Regions from separate parts of the Kitasatospora sp. NPDC048662 genome, predicted to be linked through region 3. Evidence: riboswitches for the same ligand, from Rfam matches in the RefSeq annotation. Region 3 holds a riboswitch; each other region holds the start of a gene.

Region 1 (2,259 bases), on a different contig from region 3:
GGGTGCGCCGGGCCTCCTCGCCGGTGTTGTCGCGGAGCTCCAGGAACTCCTCGATGTCGGCGTGCCAGGTCTCCAGGTACACGCAGGCCGCGCCCTTGCGCCGTCCGCCCTGGTTGACCGCCGCCACGGAGGAGTCCAGGGTGCGCAGGAACGGGACGATGCCGTTCGACTTGCCGTTGGTGCCGCGGATCAGCGAGCCGCGGGAGCGGATCCGCGAGTAGGACAGGCCGATGCCGCCGGCGTGCTTGGACAGCCGGGCGATCTGCGCGTAGCGGTTGTAGATCGAGTCCAGGTTGTCCAGCGGCGAGTCCAGCAGGTAGCAGGAGGACATCTGCGGGTGCCGGGTGCCGGAGTTGAACAGCGTCGGGGAGCTGGTCAGGTACTCCAGGCGGCTCATCAGCTTGTACAGCTCGGCCACCTCCAGCACCGACTGCTCGGAGGTGCCGACCGCCAGGCCCGCCGCGACGCGCAGCAGGAAGTGCTGCGGGGTCTCCACCACCTTGCGGGTGATCGGGTGGCGCAGCAGGTAGCGGGACTGCACGGTGCGCAGGCCGAAGTACTCGAAGCGGTCGTCGCCGGCGGCGTCGATCAGCGAGTCGAACAGCTCGGTGTGGGCGGCGACGAACTCGGCGGTCGCGTCGCCGATCAGGCCCTCGGCGTGGCCGACGGCGATCGAGGCGGAGAACGAGGTGACGCCCTGGGAGGCGGCCTCGTCGGCGATCTCCATCGCGAGCAGGCGGGCGGCCAGCTTCGAGTACTGCGGGTCCTCGGCGATCATCGACGCGGCGGCCTCCACGGCCAGCCCGCGCAGCTCGGCGAAGTCCGAGCCCGCGTGGCGGCCGCGCAGCGCGGCGGCGGCGACGTGGCCGGGGTCCACCTGGGGGAGGTCGGTGCTGCGGTCGGTGAGCAGCCGAAGCAGCGCCGCACCGGGGTCGGTGAAGGCGTCGGCGGAACCCTGGGACGGCAGGGTGACTGAGGCGGCGACGGTCAAGGCGCACTCTCTCCTGTGGCGGCGGCGGACGTGGCTCAAGGTGTCCGGTGGCGCGCGTGCGGCAGGGGAGGACGGCACGCCGAAAACGCTCGATCGGCGCGCGAAAGACCCACCCCCGGCCCGCCCGCGAGGCCGGACGGCAAAGCTGTGCTGCATGGCGTCTGCGGGGATGCCGTGTCGCACACCGTCAGCAGGTCCTCGGACTGCGCGGGCGTCGCTACAGCCCGCTCACCGTTGCGGGGCAGTCCCGGATTCGCACCGGGTTCCCCTGCTTCGACAGCGAGGTCGAGCATACATGTTGTGGCGGCTGGAGCTGGCGGCACCAGATGTAGTAGCGCGTGTCGCGTCAGAGGTGCCGCGCGTAGACAACGGAAACCACGCCGGAGCCACCAGGGAACCGCCGCAGAACCGTCGCAGAACCGCCTCAGAACCGCATCGTGCAGACCATCAGGTCCACGCCCGGGGCCGCCTCCCAGTCCCGCTCGGGGGCGCGGAGGAAGCCCAGAGCATCGTAGATCCGGTGCGCCGCGGTCATCTGCGGCCGGGTGGAGGACGCCATCCCGGCCAGCTCGGGTTCCCGGCTGCGGTCGATCGCCGCGCGGTGTCCCGGAGGAGCTCGGCGTGGCCGGACCCGGGGCGGGTGCGGCCGTCGCCGGCGAAGGCTTCGACGCCGACCTCCCCGGCTCCGGCGAGATCGTGGTCCGGGGCGCGGCGGACGGTCGGGGAGTGCACCCGGACAGTGTGCCGGACGGCTCGCGGCGCGGTTCGGCCAGGTCCCGGTCAGGGGTGGGGCAGTGCTGGCAGGAACGCGCCGTTGCCGCGAAATCCCGCCACTGCCATGCTGGGCCGATGCTGAAGAACGTCGCGGTGATCGTGCTGGAGGACATCCACCCCTTCGAACTGGGCGTGGCCTGCGAGGTGTTCGGCATGGACCGCAGCGCCGCCGGCCTGCCCGGGTACGAGTTCGGCCTGGTCGGCGACCGGCCCGGCCCGATGCGCACCCACGCCGGCTTCGCGGTGCAGGTGCCCCACGGCCCGGAGCGGCTCGCCGAGGCGGACCTGGTGATCGCCGCCGCCACCGGCATCCGCGAGCACTACCCCGAGGCGCTGTGCGAGGCGCTGCGGGCCGCCCACGCGCGCGGCGCGCACCTGCTGTCGATCTGCTCCGGCAGCTTCCTGTTCGGCGCCGCCGGCCTGCTGGACGGCCGCCGCAGCACCACGCACTGGCAGTACGCCCACCTGATGGCCGAGCGCTTCCCACTGACCAC
Region 2 (2,259 bases), on a different contig from region 3:
CTTGGTGCCCGGGCGCGCAGGGACGGCTCGGTCGGCAGGATCACGGCGGCGGCCCGGCGGAGGTGGTCCGGTCGGTGAGCTCCGCTCCGGGGGTGTCCAGGACGGCCTGCGGGTGGCGGCGGCCGAGCGGGGCGGTGAAGTTCACGGCGTGGACGGACGCGGGCAGTTTGCCGCGCTGCGGTCGCCGGTGGAGGCGACGCGGAGCAAGGGCGGATGCGCGCGACGGGCCTGGCGGCGGAGGCGTTGCGCGGGCGGGTGCGCCGAACGGGGGGCCGGGGTCAGTGCTTGCAGGCCTTGGCCTGGAACTCCGCCACGGGGACGGTGGAGGTGGAGGTGCTGCCGTCGGAGGCGGTGCGGTGGTAGCGGACGTTGCCCGGCGTGAGCTGCTCCAAGTCCTCCGGGGTGAAGTCGACGTGCGTCGACGACCGGGAGCTGTCCTTGGTCCAGCCGTAGAGGTGGTAGGTGGTCCCGGCGTCGAGTGGGGCGGCGGACTTGCCGGTCTCCCAGCCCTCGGCGGGTGCGTCCAGGGTCCAGGTGGTCAGCCCGGGCCGGAGGGCGGAGTGGGCGGTCCAGGTTCCGATCGTTTCCTCGTGGCTGCCCTCGCTGGTGTAGAGGGTCGCTCCGTCGATCCGGTCGCCGCAGACCAGCAGGACGCCCAGCGGGTGGCCGTCCTCGGTCACGGATATCCCGGCGACGGCGTCGCTCGGGACGGTGCACCCCGAGGTCGCGGCCAGCGCGGCCAGGACCGCGGCGATCTGCGCGGCGCGCCGGGCCAGTTGTCGCACGGTGTCTCCCCCGGTGTCCCGCCGGTCCGGACCGTCCGGGTGGCGAATGTGGCTGCATCCTAGGGCGTCCGGATGCGCTCTGACCTCGGCGCCGGCGGTGGGCCGGTGTCCGACGGGGTGTGACCAAACGCTCCGGCGGCCTCGGTTGACTGCCGCGAAGCGGGCGTGGTGGGATCTTCGGGCCAAACGGAGGCAAGCAGAGGAAGCCGGTGCGAGTCCGGCGCGGTCCCGCCACTGTGACCGGACACCCCGCGCGGGGGTGACCGGAAGTCAGGAGACTCTGGCCCCCGTTCCGTCGATCCAGGGCGCGGACCCTGAGTGAGGACACAACGCCATGCGGGCTGCCCCGTACCTGGTGGGCGCGGTCGCGGGGTATCTCGCGGACGCCCGGCTCGGAGACCCCCGGCGCGGACACCCCGTCGCGCTGTTCGGCACCGCCGCGGGACGGCTGGAGCGCCGGCTGTGGCGCGACCACCGCGGGGCCGGCGCACTGCACACCGCACTCGCCGTCGGCGCCGTCGCGGGCGGGGCGGCGCTCGCCGCGCGGGCCGTCCGTCGCTCGCCGCTCGCCGCGGCAGCACTGACCGCCGGTGCGACCTTCACCGTCCTGGGCGGGACGTCACTCACCCGGGAGGCCCGGGCCATCGGGCGTTCGCTGGCCGCCGAGGATCTGACGGCCGCTCGGGAACGGCTGCCGCACCTGTGCGGACGCGACCCCTCCGGGCTGGACGAGCAGCAGGTCGCCCGGGCGGTGGTCGAGTCGGTCGCGGAGAACACCGCCGACGCGGTCGTCAACGCCCTGGTGTGGGGCGGCCTGGCGGGCGTCCCGGGGCTGCTGGCGTTCCGGGCCGTGAACACGCTCGACGCGATGGTCGGCCACAAGTCGGCCCGCTACCGCCGCTTCGGCTGGGCCGCCGCCCGCCTCGACGACCTCGCCGGGTGGCCCGGGGCCCGGCTCACCGCCCTGCTGACCGTCGCCGCGTCCGACTCCCCCGCCCGGACCTGGCGGGTCTGGCGCCGGGACGGCTCCGCCCACCCGAGCCCCAACGCGGGCCAGGCGGAAGCCGCGTTCGCCGGTGCGCTCGGCGTGCAACTGGGCGGGACGCTGCGCTACGGCGAGCGCGTCGAGCACCGGCCGGTCCTGGGCGCGGGCCTCCCGCCGGTCGGCCCGGCCGACATCGACCGCGCCTGCCGCCTCTCCCGCCGGGTCGGCGCACTGGCCCTGGGCGTCACCACCGCCACGCGCTACCTGATCCTCGCCCGGCGCGGCCGGCGGTCGAAGTGACTGCGCCGCTGGACGCGGATCTCTGGAAGCGGCCGGTGCAATTGGATGTGACGGAGGGAGACTTCGGCATGCCGCCGTCTCCCGCCTCGCGCAGTTCCTCGCGTCCCTTGCTCCCGCGCGACGCGGCACTCGCGTGCGGGCGGGCGGTGCAACTGGCCCCGGCGTGGTGCGGCTTCGGCATGCCGCCGT
Region 3 (2,259 bases):
CCTTCCGGTCCTGCCGTACCGCAAGCCCACCAAGGGCCGCGACTACTGGGTGCTGGACGACGTCCTCCCGGACCCGGACGCGGTGCGCGCCCGGCACCTGGCCCGCACCGACTGGGACGAGGGGTACCCGCACAAGCCGGAGTCCTGGCCGGGGCTGCGGGCGATGCCCGGCCTGGAGCCGGACGAGTTGGCACACGTCGAGAAGCTGGTGCGGGAGACCGTGCAGGTGCCGCGGATCTGGGCGCTGAGCGAGGCCGAGGGCGGCACGTTCAACCACAACTGCGTGCAGGTGGTGGGGGCGGGGGAGTGCGAGCCGCGCCCGCACACCGATTCGCGTTCGCTGTGCCGCTACGCCGCCGTGCTGTACCTCAACCCGAACGTGCCGAAGCGGTGCGGGACGAGTTTCTACCGGCAGAGCCTGCCCGGGGGCCGGCTCGGCGGGAACACCGTGGTCGCCCCGCACAACAACCTGGTGGACGCGCTCGGCACCCGTTTCGTCCCGCCGGACTCGTTCACCGAGGACCTGGCCGTCCCGCACCGCTACAACCGGCTGCTGCTGTACACCGCCAACCTGATGCACACCGCCACCGAGTACTACGGCGCCACGCTGGACGAGAAGCGGATGACCTGCGTGTTCTTCTGGATGGCGTGACGCGCCGTCAACCGGCCGGGTGGGAGTGATCTGCGACACCCGCGGACGGGTCCGGTCTTGCCGCTGCGCCCGGGGCGGTTCTACGGTGGTCGGGCCGTGGTGTTCGGGAAGCCGGTGCACTGTGCCCGTCACAGGAGTCCGGAGCGGCCCTCGCCACTGTGATCGGGGAGTCGTCGGCTCCCACCTCGTGCCACTGGCCGTTCGCGGCCGGGAAGGCCGGGCGCCGACGCCGAACACCCCGTCAGCCAGGAGACCGGCCACGGCATCTCACGAAGTGATCCACGAGGTGCTGGAGCGTGATGCGCGGATGACCGCGTCCGATTCGACCATGCCCGGAAACGTCCCGGGCTCCCCTCTTCCTGCTTTCCGCTGGCGTCGCGAGGACACCTGGCGCACGGCCGGCCTGATGGCGGTGATCCTGGCCCTGCACGTGGCGGCGTTCGGGACGCTGCTGTTCCTGGTGGTGCCGGAGAAGTACCAGGTGGGTACCCAGGTGTTCGGGGTGGGCCTGGGCATCACCGCCTACACCCTGGGCATGCGGCACGCCTTCGACGCCGACCACATCGCGGTGATCGACAACACCACCCGCAAGCTGATGGCGGACGGCCGCCGGCCGGTCTCGGTGGGCTTCTGGTTCGCCCTCGGGCACTCCTCGATGGTGGTGCTGATGGCCGCGCTGGTGGCCGGCGGGGCCGCGCTGGCGGGCACGCTGATGGACAAGGACTCGACGACCCATCAGGTGCTGGGCACCATCGGCACCACCGCCTCGGGGGCGTTCCTGTACCTGATCGCGGCGCTCAACCTGGTGGCCCTGCTGGGCATTCTGCGGGTGTTCCGGGCGATGCGGGCCGGCGTGTACGACGAGGCCGAGCTGGAGAAGCACCTGAACTCCCGGGGCTTCCTGGCCCGGGTGCTGAACCGGGCGACCCGGTCGATCACCCGGCCCGGCCAGATGTTCCCGGTGGGCATGGTGCTGGGCCTGGGCTTCGACACCGCCACCGAGGTCACTCTGATGGTGATGGCGGGTTCGGGCGCGGCGTCCGGCGTGCCCTGGTACGCGATCGCCTGCATGCCGCTGCTGTTCGCGGCCGGGATGAGCCTGTTCGACACCCTGGACGGCACGTTCATGAACTTCGCCTACCAGTGGGCGTTCTCCAACCCCGTCCGCAAGGTGTACTACAACCTGACCATCACGGGGCTGTCGATCGCAGTGGCCTTCGTGATCGGCACCATCGAGCTGGTCACGGTGCTGCACGACAAGTTCGGGCTGGACGATCCGGTGTCCGGCTGGATCGCCGGACTGAGCCTGGACAACGTGGGTTTCGTGATCGTCGGCCTGTTCGTGGTGGTGTGGGCGGCGGCGATCGGCTACTGGCGGATCGCCCGCCGTTCCAAGGCGTTCTCCGGAGCGGGCACGTTCTGACGGAACGTCAACCGGCGGCCAGGATCAGCGTTCCGGCGACGGCCAGCCCGGCGCCGACCACCTGGACCCGCAGCAGGCGTTCCTTGAGCAGGCCGCGCGCCATCAGCGCCGTCACCACCGGGTAGAGCGAGGCCAGCACCGCCGCCACCGCGACCGAGCCCAGCTGGGTGGCGGCGGTGTACAG

What was found. A riboswitch is a leader RNA that binds a small molecule or an ion and turns the genes downstream of it on or off. The one in region 3 is predicted to bind cobalamin.
Region 1: another riboswitch for cobalamin. It lies ahead of ACZ6R9_RS07680 (ribonucleoside-diphosphate reductase subunit alpha); the one in region 3 lies ahead of nicT (Nickel transporter NicT).
Region 2: another riboswitch for cobalamin. It lies ahead of ACZ6R9_RS22940 (cobalamin biosynthesis protein); the one in region 3 lies ahead of nicT (Nickel transporter NicT).

What each region holds. Positions count from the first base shown of each region.
Region 1 is NZ_JBVJHA010000002.1:382,884-385,142, reverse strand. Features, by position in the region: gene ACZ6R9_RS07680 (ribonucleoside-diphosphate reductase subunit alpha) at 1-991, opposite strand, end outside; cobalamin riboswitch at 1,164-1,324, opposite strand; gene ACZ6R9_RS07675 (hypothetical protein) at 1,416-1,550, opposite strand; gene ACZ6R9_RS07670 (GlxA family transcriptional regulator) at 1,841-2,259, shown strand, end outside.
Region 2 is NZ_JBVJHA010000008.1:222,815-225,073, reverse strand. Features, by position in the region: gene ACZ6R9_RS22945 (hypothetical protein) at 279-785, opposite strand; cobalamin riboswitch at 959-1,088, shown strand; gene ACZ6R9_RS22940 (cobalamin biosynthesis protein) at 1,120-2,070, shown strand.
Region 3 is NZ_JBVJHA010000011.1:160,924-163,182, forward strand. Features, by position in the region: gene ACZ6R9_RS26310 (DUF6445 family protein) at 1-652, shown strand, start outside; cobalamin riboswitch at 733-928, shown strand; gene nicT (Nickel transporter NicT) at 981-2,075, shown strand; gene ACZ6R9_RS26320 (EamA family transporter) at 2,083-2,259, opposite strand, start outside.